Rubinisphaera italica: one gene and its partner. The main gene of each other region encodes a partner of the protein of the gene in region 2 in a complex. Links are inferred from orthologs where the notes say so. Each region holds a gene or a part of one and is shown on either strand. Other genes may lie near its edges.

The links.
Region 1: the proteins of nusB (region 2) and rpsJ are in contact, whole or in part, in a solved structure (PDB 3D3B), measured with the Escherichia coli proteins. The link is inferred for Rubinisphaera italica from one-to-one orthologs.

The regions. Positions count from the first base shown.
Region 1 is NZ_SJPG01000001.1:4,861,356-4,873,673, forward strand. What follows is about bases 4,523-7,444. They hold rpsJ (30S ribosomal protein S10), read right to left. Parts: upstream 6,185-7,444; coding sequence 5,861-6,184; downstream 4,523-5,860. Other genes in these bases: rplD (50S ribosomal protein L4), read right to left, coding at 4,523-4,921; rplC (50S ribosomal protein L3), read right to left, coding at 4,990-5,685; Pan54_RS18465 (DUF6807 domain-containing protein), read right to left, coding at 6,513-7,439. In the rest of the region: rplN (50S ribosomal protein L14), read right to left, coding at 58-426; rpsQ (30S ribosomal protein S17), read right to left, coding at 482-781; rpmC (50S ribosomal protein L29), read right to left, coding at 839-1,051; rplP (50S ribosomal protein L16), read right to left, coding at 1,110-1,532; rpsC (30S ribosomal protein S3), read right to left, coding at 1,471-2,172; rplV (50S ribosomal protein L22), read right to left, coding at 2,225-2,569; rpsS (30S ribosomal protein S19), read right to left, coding at 2,658-2,927; rplB (50S ribosomal protein L2), read right to left, coding at 2,989-3,843; rplW (50S ribosomal protein L23), read right to left, coding at 3,906-4,214; more of rplD, read right to left, coding at 4,289-4,522; Pan54_RS18470 (DUF6655 family protein), read left to right, coding at 7,616-8,371; Pan54_RS18475 (YHYH protein), read right to left, coding at 8,429-9,361; Pan54_RS18480 (PIN/TRAM domain-containing protein), read left to right, coding at 9,780-10,865; Pan54_RS18485 (hypothetical protein), read left to right, coding at 10,954-12,318. UniProt on the Escherichia coli protein: Involved in the binding of tRNA to the ribosomes. Part of the processive rRNA transcription and antitermination complex (rrnTAC). The complex forms an RNA-chaperone ring around the RNA exit tunnel of RNA polymerase (RNAP).
Region 2 is NZ_SJPG01000001.1:3,918,793-3,931,070, reverse strand. Bases 9,232-12,113 are described here. They hold nusB (transcription antitermination factor NusB), read right to left. Parts: upstream 10,937-12,113; coding sequence 10,526-10,936; downstream 9,232-10,525. Other genes in these bases: rho (transcription termination factor Rho), read right to left, coding at 11,889-12,113; ribH (6,7-dimethyl-8-ribityllumazine synthase), read right to left, coding at 11,142-11,624; smpB (SsrA-binding protein SmpB), read right to left, coding at 9,883-10,377; Pan54_RS14670 (hypothetical protein), read left to right, coding at 9,232-9,786. Outside these bases: xseA (exodeoxyribonuclease VII large subunit), read left to right, coding at 1-1,013; Pan54_RS26580 (exodeoxyribonuclease VII small subunit), read left to right, coding at 1,147-1,503; hisC (histidinol-phosphate transaminase), read left to right, coding at 1,546-2,631; Pan54_RS14695 (hypothetical protein), read left to right, coding at 2,647-3,066; Pan54_RS14690 (sugar phosphate isomerase/epimerase family protein), read left to right, coding at 3,328-4,239; Pan54_RS14685 (carboxypeptidase M32), read left to right, coding at 4,350-5,858; Pan54_RS14680 (ATP-dependent nuclease), read right to left, coding at 5,863-7,623; aroE (shikimate dehydrogenase), read right to left, coding at 7,871-8,737; more of Pan54_RS14670, read left to right, coding at 9,046-9,231; more of rho, read right to left, coding at 12,114-12,278. UniProt on the Escherichia coli protein: Part of the processive rRNA transcription and antitermination complex (rrnTAC). The complex forms an RNA-chaperone ring around the RNA exit tunnel of RNA polymerase (RNAP).

The DNA of each region.
Region 1 (12,318 bases), 950 kb from region 2 along the record:
CAATATTTGTAATATCTTTGAGACCCACTCGCCTCCAATGGAATTAGCCTCGACTGGCTAAAATACGTCTCGAGCCAGGGAAACAATTTTCATAAAACGAGCTTCCCGCAACTCACGAGCAACTGCTCCGAAGATACGAGTGCCTCGTGGATTGCCATCCTTGTCAACAAGAACGACTGCATTTTTATCGAAACGAACATAACTGCCATCATCACGGCGAGTTTTCTGTCGTGTTCGGACAATAACTGCTCGGGCAACCTGGCCTTTTTTGACAGGGCTACCGGGCAGTGTCTTTTGAATACTGACGATGATCACATCACCAATTTTAGCAGTACGTCGGCCTGTGCCACCTAAGACGCGAATACAACGGGCAATTTTTGCACCGGTATTATCAGCGACTTCCACAACGGTTTGCATCTGAATCATGGGATCGACTCTTCAATCAATTCGCAGCTTATTTGAATACTAACGCGGAGAATACTTACTCGTCCGACACATTTTCCGCAGTTACGGGATCATCAATACGAGCAGCCATGGGATCAGTCATGACTTCAACAATCCGCACCAGATCCCAACGCTTCAAGCGGGAGAGAGGGCGAGATTCAATAATCTCAACCTTATCCCCTTCTTTAGATTCGTTGTTCTCATCGTGAACATGACAGACTGTCTTTCGACTGACAATTTTGCCATATCGTGGATGCTGAAACAGTCGTTTCACTTCGACGCGGCGCGTCTTGTTCATTTTGTCACTGGCAACAATGCCGATCAGTTTCTTCTTCATTCCAGATTCTGTCCGTCACAGGGTAGCGGATTTAGCCGCTTTGGTTGTTCTCAACAATTATGAATCACTTGATTCGACTGCAGCGAGTCGCTCGTTTTGAATCGTTTTGATCCGTGCAATCTCACGGCGTAACTCTTTTTTACGGCTAGGAGTATCGAGCTTCTCAGTTACAGCCTTAAACTGTAATTGAAAAAACTCTTTCTGCGTTTCTTTCAACGAAAAGCCTAATTGCTCATCGTTCTGTTCGCGTAATTCAGAAGCTTTTGACATTGTCAAATCTCTCTACAGTGGCCAACAATTCGACCACCTCCGCTGACATATTCGGTTATTAATGTGTTCCATGCGTACGCTGCAATAAACGAACCTTCATTGGCAGTTTATGTGCAACACGTGCAAAACAGTCTCGGGCAGCATCGTGAGATGCTCCTGCAATTTCAAATAAAACCGTACCTGGCTTAATCACAGCAACCCAGCGATCCGGTTCCCCTTTACCCTTACCCATTCGCGTTTCGAGTGGGCGGGCGGTGACTGGCTTGTGAGGGAAGACTCGAATGTAGAGCTTTCCTTCACCGCGAATGTACTGCATAGCCGCAATTCGGCACGCTTCAATTGTTTTTCCGGTGATCGTCCCTGGCTCAAGTGACTGTAATCCCCAGTCACCGAATGCCAGTGTATTGCCGCGAGTCGCATTACCTTTTATGCGACCTCTTTGGCTTTTTCGATGCTTGACCCGCTTGGGCATCAGCGCCATTGTTAGACTCCTCGTCTGAATAGTTACCGCGGTCAACCCATACCTTAATGCCAATAATCCCCTGGGCAGTCTTAGCAGTCGTATGACCGTAATCAACGTGCCGCTGGAGAGTGGAAAGTGGAATCGATCCGCGGATTCCTTTTTCCTTACGTGACATTTCTGCGCCGCCCAAGCGACCAGCTAGTTCGATTTTTACTCCGTAAGCTCCTGCTTCCATCACCTGATCAAGCTGACGCTTGAGGGCTCTGCGGAAGCTTCCTCGCTTTTGCAATTGCTGAGCAATATCTTCTGCAACGAGGATGGCGCTCTTGGAGGCATTATTCACTTCGACAATCTTGATTTCCATCCGGCGACCGGTCAACTCTTCGAGCTCCGCCTTAAGGCGATCGATTTCCTGGCCTTTACGCCCAATGATTACACCTGGCCGAGCCGAGTGCAGATTGACGTTCACATGATCTCGTGTACGTTCAATTTCAACCTTTGCGATCCCGGCAAATCCATAGCGGGTTTTCACAAAGTTGCGAATTTTAACATCTTCCACCAGCAGAGTACCGAATTCTCGCTTGGAAGCATACCAGCGACTACGCCAGTCTTCCACAATACCGACTCGAAATCCTGTTGGCCGTGTTTTTTGTCCCATAACTGTGACCTGTCTTGAATACGTCTCTAGCCGATGTTCAGTCGGCTTCTATTTATGATAATTCAGGTGCATCCAATGCCACATGAATGTGGGCAAACTTCTTCTGCAACATATCTGCCCGACCGCGACCACGAGGCCAGACTCGCTTAAAACTAGGCCCCATATCGACACGAGCTTCTGTAATCTTCAAAGTAGCCGGGCTGCGTGCCCCACGATCTTCTGCGTTGGCGACAGCACTCTGCAGGACTTTTTCCAGCATTTTAGCGCCACGATTCGGAAGGAAACGCAGTTGCTCCAAACCCTGGCTAGCCGTCATCCCTTTGACTAAGGCCGTAAAATGTCGGACCTTGGTCGGCGAGATCCGAGCGTACATATGTGATGCTTTGACTTTAGACATAACTATTCTCAATACCTGTTGCACTCACTCAGAGCGCCAGCCAAATAATGTCTTTCATAACCTTCAACGACCGCAGTGGAAGTTGAAATTATCGCTTACCCTTAGCCCCATGGCCTCGGAACGTTCGCGTCAATGAAAACTCACCCAATTTGTGACCAACCATCTCTTCTGTCACATAGACATTCAGATGGGCACGACCATTATGGACGAGAAAAGTATGACCGATAAACTCGGGAGCAATCGTTGAATTACGCGCCCAGGTTTTGATCGGCGTCTTCTTGCCGGCCTCATCCAGACGTGCAATTTTGTCCAACAGGTTATGATCCACATAAGGACCCTTTTTGAGGGAACGCCCCATAACTTAACCCTAACTCCGAATAATCTCTTAACTTCAATAACCAGTCCCAACGACCGATTGCTTACTTCAGCTGACCATAACGTCTTGACTTACGCCGACGAATAATCGCCTTCGTTGATGCCTTTTTACGCTTCCTGGTACGACCTCCCTTTGCCAACTTTCCAGTTGGACTACAAGGATGACGTCCTCCAGAGTTTCGACCTTCACCACCACCCATCGGGTGAGCAACTGGATTCATGACCGTACCGCGAACATGAGGACGACGCCCCTTCCAACGCTTACGACCAGCTTTCCCCAACCTGACCTTACTGTGCTCTGTATTGCCAAGTTGACCAATTGTTGCACGGCAGGAACTTGGTAAGCGACGAACTTCACCGGATGGCAAAGTAATCTGTGCCCATCCGCCTTCAGTCGCATTCATCACCGCAACACCACCAGCACTTCGGCATAATTGTGCCCCGCGACCTGGCTGCATCTCGATAGCATGAATTTCTGAACCCGCAGGAATGTTTGCCAATGGCAGACAGTTTCCCATCTTAGGATCAGCCTTTGGGCCGTTTTCCAGCTTATCACCAGCCTTAAGGCCAACAGGAGCCAGAATATATGCCTTTTCTCCGCCCTCATACTGCAATAACGCAATACGGCAGGTTCGATTGGGATCATACTCGACTGAAATCACTTCAGCAGTCACACCATCAGTGCGTCGCTTGAAGTCAATCACACGATACATCTTACGATGCCCGCCACCACGGTGACGAACTGTAATTTTGCCCTGATTGTTTCGACCCGAGTGCTTTTTCAGCCGCTTGAGCAGAGACTTCTCTGGCTTCTTCTTTTTGTCCGTAATATCCGCAAAGTCACTAACGGACGCATTTCGGCGGCCTGGACTTGTCGGTTTATATTGTCGAATACCCATGATCGACTTTCTGAATTCAATATCTCAAACACACAGCTGAACAAACAAAATGGAAGGCTTACCTAGAAGAAAGAAATTCGATGCTCTGAATCGAGCTCAACAATCGCCTTCTTCCAGTTTTGCGTATGAACCATCCCCGATTTTGTTCGACGAGGCTTGCCCTTACGATTCTGAGTTCGAACCTTAGTCACTTTAACATCCCAAAGCGACTCAACCGCCTTGCGGATCTGAGTTTTATTGGACTGTGCATGAACCTTGAAGGCGTAGACATTGTCTCGCTCCGCAAAGTGCGTACTTTTTTCCGTCACCAACGGCTTGAGAACAATCTGATAGGGCTCGAGATTCAAGCCCGAACCTGACTCCACAGACATACCCAACCCCTTAAACTCACAAACAATCTAAAACTCGATACAAAACAACGAAAGGACTCAACCTGACTCGTTAACTACTTCTCTGACTCTACACTTCGCAAGGAATCCAACGCCGACTTCGTCACCACCAACATACGCTGATGCAGCAAATCATAGGCATTCAACCCCGCAGCCGGACTGACCCGAAGACCAGCAATATTCCGAGCCGACTTCCAGAAATTCACATTGTAATCCTGTGTCGTCACAAGTGTTTTCGATGGATCCAGACCTAATCCGGAGAGCATCGTCACGACCGACTTCGTCTTCGGAGAATCAAACTGAATATCATCAACCAGACGAACCTGCTCGTCTTCAAATTTACTCAACAGTGCCATTCGAGTCGCCAGACGTATCGCCTTCTTAGGAAGACGATAGCTCCAGTCGCGAGTTGTCTTGGCAAATGTGTGCCCACCACCTCGCCGAATTGGAGACCGCTTGCTACCCGCACGGGCATTACCAGTCCCCTTCTGGCGATACATTTTCTTCGTCGAGCCGCTGACCATCCCGCGAGATTTCGTAGCGGAAGTTCCGACGCGGCGATTTGCCTCATACATCACGACAACATCGTGAAGCAATTGCTTATTCACACCGGCAGCAAGCTCTGCAGGATCGAACTCGTAAGTCCCAACCTCTGAACCTTGCTGATTATAAATTGGTAATGAAATCATTTCCACTAACTCCGACCACCCTACGGCAGCACCGCTGTATTAATAACTTCCGAGAACAAAGCCCAGAATTAACCCATCTTGTTTGTTTGGCGAACAATCACATAACCGCCCGTCACACCAGGCACCGCACCCTTAACGAGCAGCAAGCCCTCTTCCTCAATAACACGAACCACTTTCAAATTTCGCATTGTGATCTGGCAGTTACCATACTGACCAGCCATCTTCGTCCCCTTAAGAACTCGACTTGGATCAGCACTCTGACCAATGGACCCACCATGACGGTGAACCTTTTTCACCCCGTGAGTAGCTCGCTGACCAGCAAAGTTATGACGCTTCATCACACCCGCAGTACCGCGACCCTTTGATGTACCAATGACATCTACGTGCGAAATCTCTGCGAAATGAGATACTGTCAAAACCTGACCAACATCCAACCCGTGATCTTCACCCTCTGTGCGAAACTCGCGAACATACCGCTGAGGCTCGCAATCCGCCTTGGCCAACAACTCAACACCAGCCTCTGTCCGAGACCGACGACGCTTGCTGTTAATCTCCGCAACATGACCACGCTCAGCTTTCGTCGCCAAGCGACGAGGCTTATCGCCAAAGCCAAGTTGCACTGCCTCATAACCATCCCGCTCAACAGTACGAACCTGCATCACAGGACATGGACCCAACTCCAACACAGTGACAGGCACAACCACGCCAGCCTCTATATAGACCTGAGTCATTCCGATTTTTCGTCCGAGCAGCCCTACTGGCATGTCTCATCTTCCCCGAATCAGTACGCCCGAAAAACGAGCGCGAACCGAAATCACAATAATTACCAACAAATAGTTCGATGACCTGCACGGCCACTGCGAGCCAATAGAAATTAACGAAAACAGATTCGCCAACCCCACTTTTCCCGGGCAACACAACCCGAAAGGGCCCTTGCCACTAGGCAGTCGCTTTAATCTTGATATCCACGCCAGCAGGCAACGACAACTTATTCAAAGCGTCAATAGTTTTACCCGTCGGCTGCACGATATCAATCACTCGCTTGTGAGTTCGAATCTCGAACTGCTCACGAGACTTTTTATCGATGTGCGGGCTACGCAAGACCGTATACCGCTCAATTCGCGTTGGCAATGGAATTGGACCGTGAACGATCGCACCTGTACGCTTGGCTGTATCTACAATATCCGATGCGGACTGATCCAGCACTGAATGATCGTAAGCCTCCATCCGAATACGGATTTTTTCCTGAGATCCTGCGGACACTCCGCCACCCCTTTTTTGCCATGAACGCGAATGTAAAAAATCATATCAACACACGAGCAACCAGATGCCGTGCGGAGGGAACGCTACCGCTGTCCATCGAAAAATCGATCAACTTAAGCAGTTTCCCACGTCTTCCCGAATGGGGAAGCGGGGATAGTACTAGTCTCGCTAAACCTTGTCAACGAAACAGGCCTGTTTTTTCTTAAACAAATCTTAGATCAAACTTCAAAAACACTTTTCGACGTTTATGACCCAGTCCGTTATTGAATTCAAAGCGGTTTTGCGAGTCAAGTACACAACACTATCGGCTGCACGACCCTCAAAATGTTTAACGGAACACTTCCCATTCCTGATGTTTAACAGACGAACGCCTCACAATCCAGTCAGGAAGACGATTAAATTTATCTGCCAATTCATTATTCACGGAAATGTCAACCAGACCGGCATGCCCGAACAACAAGTATCTCAGCCGTAACGGCTTTTCCTGGGAAATGAGTAACGATTGCTCTCGACAGGCCGATGGCCCCATCCAGCCATCTTCCCGAACATGCCAGCCAGGTGGCGAGTTGGGATTGGCTTGATGATTGATACAGGTGATCCCTTCTTGAATTTCTCGACGACTTTTTCCGAGTCCCGTTAAAACACTCCCGGAATAGTCGACCCACTGATTCGACTGCCCAAATATGGCTGGCTCGCCTGAGCGGCCCTGATTATCCGTGATTAAACCATTCCCAAAGTAAGCCGAGATGGTTTTCGCCAGCCTGATGGCGAGAAACCCGAAGTTCGTCTGCCCCAGTTCCAATTCTTTTGAGGTCGGGGTGAATGTCGATTGCAGTTCGAGAATTGTCCCACCCGACTCATGCAATCGAAATCCTGCCACCAATTCCTGGGTCATCAATGGCTGAGGATTATGCCCGTCGTGCCAGTCGAGATTCACCGCCATGATGGCTTCATCCGCTCCATCGCGATAGCAAAGCCACTCTTTCTGGCGAATATAAGCGGTTTCGTTATTCGACCAGAAGTCAATTCCCTGAACTTTATGATGGGCAAACCAGATCGATTGATGATGATCGTGATTCGGAGCACCGGGATGCCCCATGCGTGTCAATGGCTCATTGGATGGACCGCAGAATGGAAAGAAATATGGTCGCCTCGATTCCGTCCCAAAGTTCCAGCGGATTTTCTCAACCCCATCCACACGAAACGAAACTTGGGATTGCGGCTGCTGGAGTGCCTGAAATCTTGAAGATTGCATAATCGAGTCCATAAATCACCAGGTTTCATTGTAAGATCTGCATTGAGAAACATACGAAAAGATTTTTTGACACAAATGAGATGTTTTCGCTACATAGACCACACGGGCATGTTCTCACGCCTGATTGATTCCCCGCGCCAGCCTCCAACCCTCTTCTACATAAAAGACATAACGATATGTATCGATTATTTCTTCTCACTCTAGTCTGCCTGACAGTCGGCTGCACTTCAACGACGACGACAAATACCGCACGATCCGCTAAGGAGCAAATGCTGGTTTCAAATGCGGTCGATCAATCTCTGGACAAGGTCGATTTCACGCCGTTTGCAAACAGAAACGTCTTCCTGAACGACAAATACGTCGATTGTGTCGACAAAAGCTACGTCATTTCCTCAATTCGCCATCGATTATTACGCGGGGGAGCCCGACTGGTTCCTAAAGAGGAAGAAGCGGATCTGATTGTGGAAGCTCGAGCAGGAGCGATTGGTACGCATTCCCAGGAAGCCTATCTGGGAACTCCGGAAGTTGTTCTGCCTGGAATGCTTACCTTGCCGGAAATGCGTTTGATTGAGCGGAATAATCAAAAAGGGATCGCCAAAATTGGTCTGGTTGCCTACGACGCCAAAACGCGTGCTCCACTGGGATCGGGTGGAATGTCTCTCGCGGAATCTGACGACAGCAACTACTTCATGCTCGGAATTGGACCTTACCAGGGAGGCTCAATTAACAAGGAAATCAAAGAAGGAAAGAAGGTTCTGGGCGGGAAAAAATCTCAGAAAATCCCACAATCAGTCGCCTTCTCATCTCCACCTGCCAGCAATCCGGTTCTGGAACCTGCTGGAACACTGCATCTGGCTTCCGGTCAGGAAGAGAAAAAACCAGAGGAAAAGAAATCCGCTCAAACCACAGATGCACCAGCCTGGGCGAAATAGGATAACACCAGATAACGGCAGAACGATCCAAACTGCATAGCTATCAATCCGACGACATCACCTGGGTGGTGGAAACGGAGGTCTTCGCCCCGGTCCGCCGGGAAATGGGGGGCCGCGTTTCGCGAAGCTCGCATCGGGCGTCCCTCGAAAATACCGTGGAATAAACGGAAAATCCTCCGTCACGTAATAGTGATAAATTCCGCCTGGATACTCCGGCGTGACACCTTCCCGCCCATTGCATTCGTCGAGATCGCCGCTCCCTTCAACAAATTCGTAGTCTTCGACGAACGTTCCATCGTAAGATTTCCCAGGACCACCGGGCCGTTGCCCCGATTTAACACGATAGCTCGACTTCATTCTCTTTAACCCCGAAGACAGATCCTGAGGATTCCGGTATCCCTCAGAGCTATAAATCGGGAAGCCATCGGCTGCATAGCCAATCAGGATGGGATCGGTATGACTCGAACTTTCTTCTCGAATCTCCACCAGCCCTGTCGGTAAACCATGGTAATGGTAGCCCCCGTCAGGCTGGACGTGGGCATGATGCTCATCGAGTCCCAGATTGATTTTTCCGGAATTCGCTTCGTACTGCCAGCCAGAACGTCGATCCCGATTCCAGAACTCCGCTGCCCCGGGGTCAAAAGGGACTCCATTCAGCGCAACTCCAAATCGATTCATTCCCACAGGCGTGACTGTGCGTGCCTGCTCAGGTTGGAGTGGCATTCGAAATTGATACTGCTGCGCAGAAACCCGATTGGGATTCCCCCGCCGCGGAAACTGCCCCGGTTGATGATCGGGCAAGCCATTGCTGGTCACAATTCGATATTCCCCTTTTTCAGCCATCGTAACCCGACTGGCAGAGGAATTCCCTGACAAATGCGTGTGAGCAGGTTGACCGGGAGCATCGTGAGCCTCCGCCTGAACTCCCCGGAAGAACAGACCACCACACATCAGGCATACTCTGAATAACTGATCGTATTGAAAATTCATTCGTCGACTTTTCGGAAATGCAGAAGGTTTGGAACAGGCTCTTTCGCGTAAACTCATTATCGTGGTCAGTAACGGATTGTTAATTCAGGATTCCACAACCAGTCGACTTGTCTGCAATAACAATTGGTTTCCAAACAAACATTCAACTCCGTAGTTATACTGAATGAGGTTGGAATTCATGAAAAAGTCTCTCAGAACAATGATTTCCGTGCGTAGAAAATTGACAAGTGACGTCGTATGATGACTGGCACAGGAATCGATCTGGAGCAGTGAGAAATTACTCCCCGCACACTCGCGATGAAGAAAGAACTGGCGAGTCCCCAGGTTTCCCCAATTTTTTAATGAACCAGGAAACCGATCTTGCGACCGCATGCAACGGTGTTGATCGGAATCTCATAGATAGACAGGTGAAGTTCCAATGCTTTTGGGAATTATTCGAGCGGTTTTTATCTGCATCGCGGCTGGTGCCTTTGCGACTTTTGTCAGCCAGACGGATGGATTACCGGATGTCATTCAAAATCATCGCTTCCCCACATTCTTCGGCTTGATGGCCATCGCCGTCGGTGTGATTGTGGTCGATGTGCTAATTCGTCGAAAACGAATTGAAGACCTCTCCGCTCTTTACTTTGGCCTGCTGATTGGTGTTTTGCTCAGCTACTTATTGATCCAGGCCGTCGAACCGATGTTCGAGCAGGCCTTCGCCGCCCAAGGGCGTGGCTATTACAATATGTTTACGATGGTCGTCGTACTCACCCTCCCCTACTTCTGCATTTCATTCCTGATGCAGACCAAGGATGACTTCCGATTTATCATCCCGTATGTCGAGTTCTCTCGCGAACTCAAAGGGGGACGACCACTGGTTGTTGACAGTCATGCACTGATTGACGGTCGAATTGCAGAACTCGTCGAAACGCATGTCATCGACTCGCAACTGCTCGTACCTGATTTCGTTCTCGAAGATCTCCAGCGAATCGCGGACAGTGGCGACAAAGTCCGACGCGGCCGCGGACGGCGAGGGCTCGATGTACTCAGCCGTATCCAGCAACATCCTCATGCCGAGATCCGCATTCACAACACGAGCACAACTCGCGGAAAAACGAAATCGTCTTCGCACGATCAACTGCTCATCGATGTCGCAATTGCAGTCAGTGGCCGAATTGTGACGAACGACGTCAATATTAATAAAATTGCCAGCGTTCAGAATGTCGATGTTGTGAACCTGAACGATGTTTCCAATGCCCTCAAGCCAAAATACATCCCAGGCGAACATGTACGGATTCAGCTTATGAAAGAAGGGGAATCGTATGGTCAGGGGGTCGGGTATCTCGACGACGGCACGATGGTCGTTTGCGAACAGGGCAAGGATCTTGTTGGCCAGGAAGTCGATGTTGAAGTGACCAGCGTATTGCAAAACAGTGCGGGTCGCATGATTTTCGGAAAGCCCAGTGGCTCCGAAACTTCTACCCCCAGTCGAATAACCCGCTCGTCAAAATCTTCCGATTAATATTGTTTTCGTAAATGACAGAGGCGGTTCCGGCTGAAATTGTACCGCGCGAATTCTTATAGTGTTTCTTTTGACGATTGACCCATCGATGGCAGCTACGAATCTCACTTCCAATCCTGAGCAAAAATCAGCGAATCCCCCCACAAATTTGAATTGGGCAGCAAATTTGAAATGGGAAAAGTCAATTCGTTCGCAGATCGAAAAGCTGACGAAAAAACAGAAAGCTGACGAACTGGCAGGATTGCTCGCCTTTGGCGGATGTCGCGGAAAAGGCTCTGCCATTAAAGCTCAGAGGATTTCATTTCTCCAGAGTCTACAAAATATTCTGACGATTCCTGGAAATGAACAGCATCCGTGCTTACCGATTCTGGATTTCCTGCTGTCAAAACCGACCGGCAAAACAAAGTCGAATACGTTGCCGCAAACTCTGTCGGAATTGATTGATGCTTTGCTGGTACTCCCGGTCACCTCCTGGCTGGACTTAAAGATTGCAGATATCGTCGTTGAAGCAGGACTGTATCTGTGTTGCAGTCGAGAACTCTCTACAGAACAGTGCCTGGCGTTCTATCAGCGATTAGTGGCTTATCAATCCCTCATCGAACAGACCGACGGAATGACAGAAAGCGATCGACTTTCACCTCTGGAGTCCCTGTTACTCAAAGCGGAGTCTCGATTAATATTAGGAATCGCCCTGCAGCATCAGGCGGGATCCCGCACGTTAAGACGCGATGGCCAGTCCGGCTATGCCGAAGAACTTGATGCTTATACCGATAACGATGGGACGCCCCACGCAAACCTCCTGACAGAACTCCCACTCTGGATGGCTTCATTTCAGCGTGGGAATCTTGCGAGTCAGTGGATTGAAAAAAGCTGGCTGAGCAGAAAGTCTCAGGACCGCTGGGAAGATCTGCTGCAACGAACCGCCAGCCTGACCTCAAGCCAGGGACAACTGGCCCTGGCCAACGGGACGGCTCAATTCTGGCCGACAACTCTGGCCGATTCCCTCCAAAACCTGAATGATAAAAAACGCCCCAACTGGATGCGTCAAACATTACAGTCGATCGGTTCTACAGCGACAACATCTGCAAAGTCAAAACGCTCTAAGCCAGATGAAGATTTGACCGCCGCGACTCAATCCGACTGGGCAAAACTGGCCTCTCTCCGCTGTAACTGGTATCCGGGAGCAGATCATCTCACCATTGCCTATGGCTCGAACAGTCCACAAATCGAGTTTTCGATACTCGGATTGCCTCTCCTGAACGGCAGCTGGAATACCGAACTCAAAATTGAGGGGCAAATTTGCGAGTTGCAGTCGGAATGGAATTCTCTCTGCTGGTACAATGACGAAGCGGGTGACTTTATCGAACTGCGTAACGAAACAGATCACGCAATTATCGATCGGCAAATTTTTCTGTCACGAAACGATCAGGTCGCCCTGCTCTGTGATTCTGTC
Region 2 (12,278 bases):
TCAAGTTTGATTTGCAGGATGGTCTCGAAATCGTAGTCATGGGGCCGATCGAAGTTTATCCACCCCGCGGAAGTTATCAGCTGATTGTCGAGCAAGCCTTTCCTCAGGGGATTGGCCCACTCGAACTCGCGTTTCGACAACTGCAGGAAAAACTGGCCGCCGAGGGGCTGTTCGATCCCGATCGAAAAAAAACACTTCCTCGCTTTCCACGCAAGATCGCACTGGTCACAAGCCCAACAGGGGCGGCTGTTCGCGACATGCTGCAAGTACTGACGAAACGCTGGTCACTCGCGGAAATTATTGTCGTACCTGTTCCCGTACAGGGAGCAACCGCTGCTCCCAAGATTGCCCAAGGAATTGAATTGGCGGGCAGAATCCCCGATCTCGATTTAATCATCACGGGCCGCGGCGGGGGAAGCCTCGAAGACTTGTGGCCTTTCAATGAAGAAGTAGTCGCCCGAGCGATTGCCGCTTCGGAGATTCCGATTATCAGTGCGGTTGGTCACGAAATTGATGTCAGCATCGCCGATCTGGTCGCCGACCGTCGCGCATTGACGCCGACCGAAGCAGCTGAGATGTCGGTTCCCGATCAGGCCGATCTCCTCAGCTTTCTGAGCGAAACCCGGGGACGTTTGCGGCAACTTCTGATCAATCAAGCCCGGCAGGCTCGTTTCGCGATTGAATCACTGGCCAACCGTCGGTTGTTTACCAAGCCAGGCGAGTTGTTCAGCGATGTCCGCCGCAAGCTCGATGAACTCGATGAACAATTGAATCGGCGGATGAGAGATCGATGTGAGCAGAGCCAGTCCCGTCTGCAACTGATCGCGTCTCAACTTGAGGCCTTAAGCCCACTTCGTGTACTGGCACGAGGTTACAGTTTGACACGCGATGCCGAAACTGGAGCAACTCTCCGCTCGGCGGATCAAGTTGAAATTGGCCAGACCGTTAAAACCAAACTCGCAACCGGAGAAATCACCTGCGAAGTCAAGCAGCGGGAACTTGCGAGTAAATAACAAGTACAGGGAACACTTTACAAGCACGAAGCGCAAGCGAGTGTGTTTATCATCATTACAAGTCAACACACTCGCTTGCGCTTCTTGCTTGTATAAATATTACTCATCAGGGTTCAAGTAAACGAAATTGATCATGGCAAAAAAGAAAACTACACCTAAACAGGAAATGCCCACTTTTGAAGAGGCACTCTCTGACCTGCAGACGATCGTCGGGCAACTTGAAGAGGGAGAACTCGGCCTGGAAGAATCCCTCGAACAATATGAAAAGGGGACCGGACTTCTGCGTCAATGCTTCTCGGTATTGAAGAATGCTGAACAGCGAATCGAACTGTTAACCGGAGAAGATGCTGAGGGGAATCTGGAAACCGAACCTTTCGACGCGTCCGCGACTCTTGATCAACGGGAACAATCAGCCGGTCGACGCAAACAGAACAAATCGGCTTCCACAAAAGAAGACGAAGCCGCCGGTCGAAATCTGTTTGGGGAATGATTGCTTTCCAATCGACTCTGTAATTCACTTTTTGAGATGACTATGAAATCGATCGAAAAATTATTCCGTCCCGCTGTTCAAGCACTTGAGGGATACATCCCCGGCGAGCAGCCTCAGGATGCGGGCTGGACGAAACTGAATACAAACGAGAACCCGTTTCCGCCGACACCTGCAGTCGTGGCCGCAATGCGGGAAGCGGCTGAATCGTCGTTGAATAAATATCCCGATCCCCTCGTCACCTCGTTCCGCAAAGCGGCTGCGGAATTGTTTGATGTCGATCCCGAATGGATCATCCCCGGCAACGGCAGCGACGAGATTTTAACAATTCTCTTCCGCACTTTTGTCGATCCTCATGAGACCATCGCATTTCCCTATCCCAGTTACGTGTTATATGGCACGCTGGCCGAAATTCAGGGTTCGAAGTATAAACATCTGGCTCTCAATGCCGACTGGTCACTCACAAGAGAGGCGATCGCAACCGCGAAGCAGCAGAAGATGGTACTGATTCCCAATCCGAATTCGCCGTCGGGAACTGTCTGGACAACTGAGGAAATTCTGGAACTCGTCCCTGAACAAGGGGTCCTGGTTCACGATGAAGCGTACGGCGACTTCAGAACGGAATCAATTTCTCGAAACTTACTCGATAGTGATGTCGGCAAGCAGATTATTGTGACTCGTACGCTGAGTAAGTCTTATTCATTAGCTGGCATTCGCTTTGGTTTCGCTGTTGCTCACCCGGAAGTGATTGCCGGGATGCGAAAAGTCAAAGACAGTTATAACTGTGACGCGATTTCAATTGCAGCCGCGACCGCTGCCATTAAAGATCAGCAGGGCATGCGGGAGCATGTCGAGACCATCCGTAAAACTCGCCAATCTTTAACGGCCAGCCTGGCAAAACTTGGCTTCCATGTCCAACCCAGCCAAGCCAACTTTGTCTGGACGACGCACCCCGAACGCTCCCATGCCGAGATCTTTGAAGCACTCAAGAAACGAAAAATCCTCGTCCGCTTCATGAAGTTCCCGAATGCCGGGCCAGAACTCGATCAACTCGTCGATGGTCTGAGAATTACGATAGGTACTGACGAGCAGATCGCCACACTCGTCAACGCCCTGCAGGAAATTATGTAGTTCACGAGAGAATTCATGTCCCATTCCATTCGACTGATTGGCCCTTGGATCGTGCAACCGCAAAACGGTTTACGGTTTGTCGACCAGAAGGGGGATTCGACAGCGAGTCGACGCATCAAGATGCCTGCCTCGTGGACAGAACTCTTTGGGACAACATCCGGTAAGGCAACATTCACGCGGACTTTCAACTCCCCCACAGGCATCGACAAGCAAACTCTCATAATATCCCTGGAAGAACTCCACGGCTATGGAACGGTAAGTTTCAACGGTGAGCAGCTCATCGAATTTGGTATGGATGATCAACGATTGCAGATTGATGTTACCAGTCAACTTGTGTTGAATAACAAAATTGTTGTGGAGATGGTTTGCGATCCTTCGGGGCATCCACTGTGCGGATTGCATCGCCCGGTGATCCTGGTGATTGAAGAAACGTAATCCTTTTTACAAGCACGAAGCGCAAGCGAGTGTGTCATCACGCTAATCTACACACTCGCTTGCGCTTCGTGCTTGTACACATGTGGGGCTCCATGCGAAATTTGGAAACGTGATTGACCCTTCAATCGTTTTGACATTTCTTGAGTTTCAAGCCACAATGCAATTACTCATCAATTGTCTTGATTTATCATTCAACTGATGAGAAGACTCGCTCGAAGACGACCAGACCGTCCTTATTGCCCCTCAGTGAAGGTTACTCCTATGACGTATCATCAATCACTCAGCCGTCGAGGTTTTCTGCAAGGTTCTGCTGCCCTGGCCGCGTCCCTTCCTATGCTCGGCTACGCCATGCCTGTTCAATACGACTCTCTTCAGGGGAGATTCTACAAGACCCTCAAAATCGGCATGGTTGGCGTGAAGGGCTCGCTGGTCGATAAGTTTCGAGCCGCTAAAGATGCTGGATTTGATGGCATTGAACTCAGCGCTCCCGGCTTCAATATCGATGAAGTTAATCACGCCATTCAGGAAGTTGATTTTCCTGTCGATGGAAACGTTTGTGCGGGGCATTGGGGAGTGCGACATACAGACCCAGACCCTGCCGTCCGAGCTGAAGCCCTGAAAACTCTCAAGCAGGCCTTACGGGATACACACGCCATCGGAGGGCATACGGTTCTATTGGTTGTTGGACATGGAAAAGATGGAACCCCCGAGGAATGCTGGGATCGTTCCGTCGAGAACATTGCTCAGGCGGTTCCGCTGGCTGCAGAACTCGGTGTTCACATTGCCATTGAAAATGTCTGGAATCAATTCTTGTACGATCACGACGGCAACGAAAAACAATCCGCCGATTTGTTCATCAAATATGTCGATGAATTCCATTCCCCATGGGTTGGCATGCAGTTCGATATTGGCAACCACTGGAAATACGGAAATGCAGCCGAGTGGATCGAGCAACTCGACCATCGCATCATTAAACTTGATGTGAAAGGCTTCTCCCGCAAAGACGATAAGTTCACAAAAATCGGTGAAGGCGATATCGACTGGCCTGCGATTCAAAAAGCTCTGCTGAAAATCAATTTCCAGGGCTGGTGTGCCGCCGAAGTCGGCGGAGGGGATTTGGAACGCCTCAAAGAAGTCTCTGCGAATATGGACAAAGCTTTTGGTTTGGTTTGATATAGCACCTATGAAATGGGATGGGATGGCCTGGATTTGTGCGCCTTGGCCATCCCTTATTTAAAACTCTGTGATTAATAAAATACTCCGATACGAAATCTATTTGAAAAATGAACGAACGTTACGAACAACTTGTCAGTCAATTGCACAAACTCGCACTCCTCGGCTCCACAGGCAGCGTCCTAGGTTGGGAGCAGGAAACTTATATGCCTGAAGGCGGGGCGGAACTGCGGTCGCAACAGCTCAGTCTGCTTGCCGGCATGGCTCATCAGGCGGCGACCTCTTCGCAACTGGGCGAGATTCTCGACGAACTCTCCACGGAAAAGTTTGACGATCCGCACTGCCCAGAAGCAGTCAACATTCGGCAGGCCAAACGGGAATTTGAACAAGCCACCAAACTCCCACAACGACTCGTCGAAGAGATGACCCGTGTAACTGCCTTGTCTCAACAAAAGTGGAGTCGTGCTAAGAAAGCCAACGATTTCAAATCCTTCGAGCCTTGGCTGCAGCAGGTCATCGATCTAAAACGGGAAGAAGCCCAGTGCCTGCGAAATGGCGATGGTCCACTCTACGATGCCTTGCTCGATCGCTACGAACCGGAAATGACGACCGCTCAGGTGCAGGAAACGTTCCAGCCGTTGCGGGAAAAGCTTGTTCCACTGGTTGCTGAAATTGCTGAGGCTTCCAATCGTCCCGATGCCTCCATAGTCTCTCGCAACTTCCCCGCTGAAGAGCAGAAGAAGTTTGCAGCCGAGGCTGCTAAGGCAATTGGCTTTGATTTCGAACGTGGCCGCATCGATGAATCTGCTCATCCTTTCTGCAGCGGTTTTGGCCCTGGCGATTGTCGTTTAACGACCCGTTACGATGAAAACTTCTTCAACATGGCCTTCTTCGGCACCTTGCATGAAGCTGGTCATGGTCTGTATGAACAAGGCTTGAATCCAGAAGCCTTCGGCTTGGGAATGGGTTCATCTGTCTCGCTCGGAATCCACGAGTCGCAGTCCCGTATGTGGGAAAATCTGGTCGGACGCTCGCACGCCTTCTGGAAACATTTCTACCCCCAGGCTCAGGCTCACTTCCCGACCGCCTTGAAGGATGTGTCGCTCGATGACTTCTATCGGTCGATCAATGTCGTCGAGCCCTCTTTCATTCGTGTTGAAGCCGATGAGGTCACTTACAACCTGCATATCATGCTGCGATTTGAATTGGAGCAGATGCTGATCAGCGGGGAATTGAACGCCGCTGAGGTGCCGGACGTCTGGAACGAGAAGTTCGAAACCTACCTCGGCATCACCCCTCCCGATGACACTCACGGCTGCCTGCAAGATGTGCACTGGTCAGCCGGTCTGATTGGCTACTTCCCAACCTACGCCCTGGGCAACGTCTACGCCTCCCAATTCTACGCCGCAGCCGGAGACCAACTCGGAGACCTCTCCCTCCAGTTCAAACAGGGTAAGTTCGACACACTGAAAACCTGGCTCAACAAAAACATCCACGAACGAGGCCAGCAATACCCGGCCGCCGAACTCGTCAAAGTCGTCACCGAAAACGAATTCGACGCTCAACCGCTGGTGGATCATTTAACGACGAAGTTTCGAGCGGTTTATGTGCTCGGTTGAATTTCTATTTCATTCTCTTTTTTAAGTGTGCAGAAGTTCGGAATTCTTCAAGTTTGTTAATCAACAAAACCATATCTTCCGGGATTTCGTGAAGTTTCATAGAGTTAATTATCTTTGATGGACTAATTGTTTTATTATGCTTATTCTGGATTTCACGATTTACAATAGATAAAAACTTCTTCCCCGATACTATATTCATTCGTGTTTCTAATGTGTTCCACATGCTTTCAAATCTCTTGTTCGATTCGGTAATTGATGTAACCGGATCAATACCAGATTTCTGAAAATATGTACTATGACATGCAGAATATTTAGCCATTAAGTCAGAACGAACTTCATTTGACAAACTGTCAATTATTTTGAGAAAATCATCTTCATTTCCAGAGATTTTATCTACGAATCTCTTTAATACAGATGGCACAAGAAAATAATTTTCTATTTCCTTCCTTTTATGTATATGCACGAAATTGAGCTTGTCGCTTAGCTGATTTTCGATTTCTTGAATTTCTTCATTACTTCTAAAATCACGATCTAATACAACACCAAATATCATCTTCTCTCCCACAGATTGCTCAAACGCCCATTTATAAGCATCTATACGAGGCCATCCACTAAATCCACCTATTGGGATGAAAATAATTTGATCGCTACTGGCCAGTTCATTTTTTGACAATGTTCGGGCAAACATTCTCAGCATTCTGCTATCGGTACCCTCTACAAAGCAGACTCTTTTACTTCGAGCGATTCTTGCTAGTATTAAATTATGTCCAGAACCCAAAACATCCAATGCATCCTGAACTTGAGCTGCCTTTCTTATTCTCCTACCGGAACTCGATTCTTTATCTATGATTACTACTTCATTTGGTTCAGTTTCAGATAGAATTTCGCTTGAATGAGTAGCAATGACAAAGTTAGGCCCCATTTCTCTTAAAATATGAATTAATTGTCGTTGGAGATCTGCATGCAGATAAATTTCTGGCTCATCAACTACCACTAAATCAGAATTTCTAGTTCTAATGAGATGAGTTAATAGCTGACACCATACTTGAAATCCAAATCCTGCCCAGAAAACTTCTCTTGACATTCGATTCTCTTTACAGGTCATGAATATTGCAGAAGCGTGACTGCCAAAATCTAGATATGGAAATTCAATTTCCATCGATGGCCATGTCTCATGCAATTTATTTGCAAACAGTGCGAAGTCTTTTCCATGGTGATACCAATAGTTACGGAAATTAGCAGAAGCTCGGTGAGAATTTAAATTGCGACGTACTGTAACTTTCTCCAATGGGCGTTCTTCTGGATCTAGTGGTCCAAGAGTTGGGATATGATCAACTACAAAGGGGAAAGCTTTCTTGAATGCTGATACGGATGTAGGGATTTTGTCACAATTTCTTGCAAACATCATACAACCGCCACTCTCTGGGAACTCAATTTCAATTGATGTTGAGTTCTGAAATTCAAATTCAATTGAAGTGTCTGTGTCTTGTAAATCTGTGTGAATATTGCCTGTAATAATTGGAAGATCGGCATTCGCCAACTGATACCCTCGAGAAGGCCCCTTTGAACTATCTAAAACTTCTGGATTTCTACTTCGTGCTTTTGAGAGTCCAGCGGCCAGAACTCGTAATGCAGATAATACAGTGGATTTACCACAGTTATTTGGCCCAACTAATACATTCATTGAACGTATGTCTAAGCGGAAATTCCTAAGTGCTTTGTACTTTTTGAAGACAATACGTTTAAGCACATTGTCAGCTACCATAAAATCACCTCTGCAACAAATGTCAATAGTCTGAGTTTTTTAAGTAATGTAGTCGAGTAGGGTTCGTCTGGACGTACTTTTCATGATATTCAGTTTTGAATTGACTTATTCTTGCATCGGCAATGGAAGTCTTTTTCGTATATTGAGTTTGCGTCAAGCGTAACTCAATTTGCTTGTAATTGTGGTTAGTAAGAGTTTTATTCTGTCTTTACGGTGTTTCACTATGCTATCCGAACATGTAAGTGAATCATGCTCCAAAAACATCCTCTAACGCCTTTCGCATCACACCCGCATCAGGATCAACTCCCGTCCAGAGTTTGAAGCCGATGACGCCTTGGTTGACGAGCATGCCAAGACCGTCGAGGACGTGGCAGCCGGCTTTACGTGCGTCTCGTACGAGGCGGGTTTCAGGGGGATTGGGGATGACATCGGCTACGACCATGTTCGGGCTGAGTGTCGTTGTGTTGAGAGCGATGCGGGCATCGACATCGGGAAACAGGCCGATGGACGTTGCATTGATGACGATATCGGTTCCCTCAGGAATATCGTAGTCGCCCTCCCAGTTGACGAATTCTGCATGCACATCTGCAAGTTCACGAACCTTGGTGTTGAGCAGTTCAACGAGCGATTCTCCTCGACTGGCAGAGCGATTCACGATGGTGAAGTTTGAGGCCCCTGCCAGGGCAAGTTCAACAGCAATTGCGCGAGCGGCCCCGCCGGCTCCCAATATGACAACTCGTTTTCCGGACGGATCAGTCACCCCGCGGAGGGATTCAACGAAGCCTTTGCCGTCGGTGTTTTCGCCGATCAGTTTGTCGCCGTCCCGCACGATACAATTAACGGCTCCCATCAGGCTGGCCGCTTCGGAAAGTCCATCGAGCAGCGGAATGACGGCGACTTTATGCGGAATCGTCAAATTGCCGCCCCGAAAATTCATCGCCCGCATCCCCTGAACCGCAGCTGGCAAATCCTCGGGAGCGACTTCTATCGTCAGGTATCGCCAGTCGAGATTGTGATGGCGATAAGCGGCTTCAATCATCGCCTGCGTCGGATTCTCGGCCACCGGTTGCCCGAAAACACTCGTCAATTCCTGCTTGAAATTCAGCTCAGCCATCGATTCTATCTCGCTAATTAATGTGTACTGTTTTGATACTTGGATCTGTCATATTGCCAGATATTGATGTTACAGTTTCGACTTCAAACTCGCGAGTCATGAATACATGTTCGAATCGCTGCTGTACGAACATGATCGTCATGTCATTTTGATTCAGTTTTCCATGATCCAGGATGTCATCACTTTCGTTACTGAAGTCGATGTGTCGAGTGCGATCAAGATTGCATTCGCGTCATGAAACCGTCACGATACTTGAACAACATTGAATCAATCGCAAATTCCAAGAGACGGCTCGCAAAGGATATATCATGTCGGACGATCATTCGATTTCTCCAGAAGCTAAAAAAACGCTCGAACGCCAGGGATTGCCGAAAAGCATTTATCTGGTGTCGTATCCCAAAATTGTGTTCATGTATCCAACTGTCCTGACGGCTCTGATCGTTGCGATCTGGATGCATCTTTCGCATGGGCTTTATGCCACGGAAGATATGGGAAAGATCTCCTACTTTCTCGGGACTGCGTTTCTGGCAATTTTCACATTGAATATGGTCGTGATCTCGTTCGATTTTCCTCGGACGACTTCGCTGACCCTCTTTTTCTTCATCGCAGCTTTTGCGCTTGGAGGCTACGTCATGCTGGTGAATTATCCCAACATGGTGCCATTTTTCAGTGGGCTGGTTATGGGCATCCGCCCGGTGGCGAATGCTCAGTTTTATTACCTGATCTTTGGGATGTTTGTCGTTCTCTTTTTGCTGGTCAAAATGGGCGTGCAATTTGACTATTGGGAAGTCCGTCCGAACGAACTTTTGCATCATCACGGATTCCTGAGCGACATGGAGCGGTTCTCAGCTCCGAACTTGCGTATTGATAAAGAGATCAACGACCTGTTCGAGTACATGCTACTCGGCTCAGGACGTCTCATTCTGCATCCGAGCAACGAACGCCGTGTGATTGTGCTCGAAAACGTCTTTTTTATCGGCAATAAAGAAAAGACAATCACCAAAATGCTGGGAGCTCTGCAGGTGCAGGTTAGGGATGACTCGAACTAAAGCAGGTGACTTTAAATGACAAAGTGGAGGGTGGCACCGGTTGACGCAAAGCGGCTACCGGTGTGACGAAGTCACAAGAGCCAGTGACTGAAGAATCTATCGTTGAAACTTAGGTGACATCGCCGCTTTGATTTCCCGCTGGACGTCGTCTTTTTTGAGCTTTTGGCGCTTGTCGTAAAGTTTGCGACCGCGGGCGACTCCGATGTTAATTTTGACAATGCCGCGAACGAAGTAAGCCGAGAGCGGAATGAGCGTCAGTCCCTTCTGGGTCGCTGTCTCGGCAAACTTGCGAAATTCTTTTTTGTGGAGCAGCAATTTCCGATGGCGTCGAGGGATGTGATTCATCACATTTGCCTGTGGATATTCGCCAATATGACAGCCCATCAACCAGAGTTCCCCATCTCTGATGTGCGCGTAGCTTTCCTCCAGCGAAATCTGACCATCACGGATGCTTTTGACTTCACTGCCGTGGAGAACGATGCCACATTCGAGTTCGTCCAGAATTTCATAGTCGTGCCGGGCTTTGCGATTGACGGCTGCCGTCTGTGAATTCGGATCTCCTTTTGGCGTTTTCTTTTTCTTAGTCGCCATCGTAATGGACTTTCCTGCCTTTTGAACTGATCGAGTGCACTGCTTGATTGTCGCAGCAATTTGAGCACTCTCTATTGTATGATTCTCACATCATGAGTTGCAAAGCCTGACTCAGGTTCAGATGTATTTCAAGTCAATGGGAGAAATCTCAATTCTTGGCCTGATCGGACGTCTTGAGTTGGTCCAGAATTCCGTTCACAAAGGAGGCGGAATTTTCGGCTCCGAACTTTTTGGCCAGATCGATCGCTTCGTTGATGACCACCGAGGACGGTGTATCGAGATGCTGGAGTTCGAAACAACCCAGTCGCAGCAGATTTCGATCTGTCGGAGCCATCCGCTTGATGGACCAGTTTTTTGCAACAGCGGTAATTGCCGCATCGATTTCTTCGGTATGGGATTGCGTGCCTGAAAAGAGCTGCCAGCTGAAGCGGGAAACCTCGGGATCGTCAATCCGATCCTGAATCATGTGCAGAATCGCGTCGCCGTCGACATCGGGATTCATGTCGACAAGAAACAACATTTGCAGTGCTAATTCACGGGCTTTGGAGCGTTTCGACATGCGGTCTCAGATAAATAATAATGTGTTAACGACGATTACAGGATGATTTAAAAAATGTTGATACTGCTTAAGTCCAAGTGAAAATCAGGGTGGCACTGGCTCTGCCAGTGCATAGTACATCATTTCTGGACTCGACTTGCACTCGCGAAGCCAGTGGCACACAACCCGGTGTATTAACGGGAACGATCACTATGGGTTCGTGGATTTAACCGTCAGTGGGGCCTGGGATTTTCGTCAGCAGGCTCGTCATTTCGATGGCGGCCAGGGCGGCTTCTTCCCCTTTGTTGCCTGCTTTTCCGCCAGCTCGATTGAGAGCCTGATCCAGATTTTCGCAAGTCAGAATCCCAAAGGCAATTGGAACACCTGTCCGCTGCATCGCAGTCATTAACCCCTGAGCGACCGCATGATTGATGTAATCGTGATGCTGGGTTTCTCCCTGCACGACGGCTCCCAGGCAACAGACAGCCACATATTTTCCAGACGAAGCGGCTGTTTCGGCGGCCAATGGAATTTCAAAGGATCCTGGCACATGGATCACTGTAATACGATCTTCAGCCACGCCGTGACGACGAAAGGTATCGATGGCAGCAGAAAGTAATCGGCCGGTGACCAGTTCGTTCCAGCGGGCCACAACAATGGCAAAGTTGCCACTCTCGGAAAGCATCTGTCCAGAAATCGTGTGCGTCATGGGAGCGTTCTAAATGTTTCAAGTTTGTAAGTGAAAAATGCGGTGTGAAGAAATGTCTCAGGCGAGCCGTGAAAGTTATGCCACGGGTGTTGTCAAGATCTTTGGAGCCCGCATGGTTGAGCAACATATCCGAGTCAAGACTGACTTGTCTCCCTTTGCTCTAGTGCGACTTCCACACTCATTATTTGGGTACATTTTTTATCAAGCATGACAACGGAGTGCGTTACAGTTATTTGAGGCCCAAATCTAAGGCCTGAAAGGGCACTAGCTCAAGTTCATACTTTTGAGAAATTCTTCGTTGGTTTTGGTTCGTCTCATGCGATTGACGAGCAAATCCATCGCTTCGACAGGATTCATATCGTTGAGAACACGACGCAGAATCCAGACGCGTCGCAGTTCTTCTTCGTCCATCAGCAATTCTTCGCGGCGAGTTCCCGATTTGTTAACATCAATCGCAGGCCAGATTCGTTTCTCAACCATCCGTCGATCCAGATGCAATTCTGTGTTACCAGTCCCTTTGAACTCTTCGAAAATTACGTCGTCCATTTTGCTGCCGGTATCGACCAAAGCGGTTGCGATGATGGTCAGGCTGCCGCCTTCTTCCACATTTCGGGCAGCTCCGAAGAAACGTTTCGGATGCTGCAGCGCGTTGGC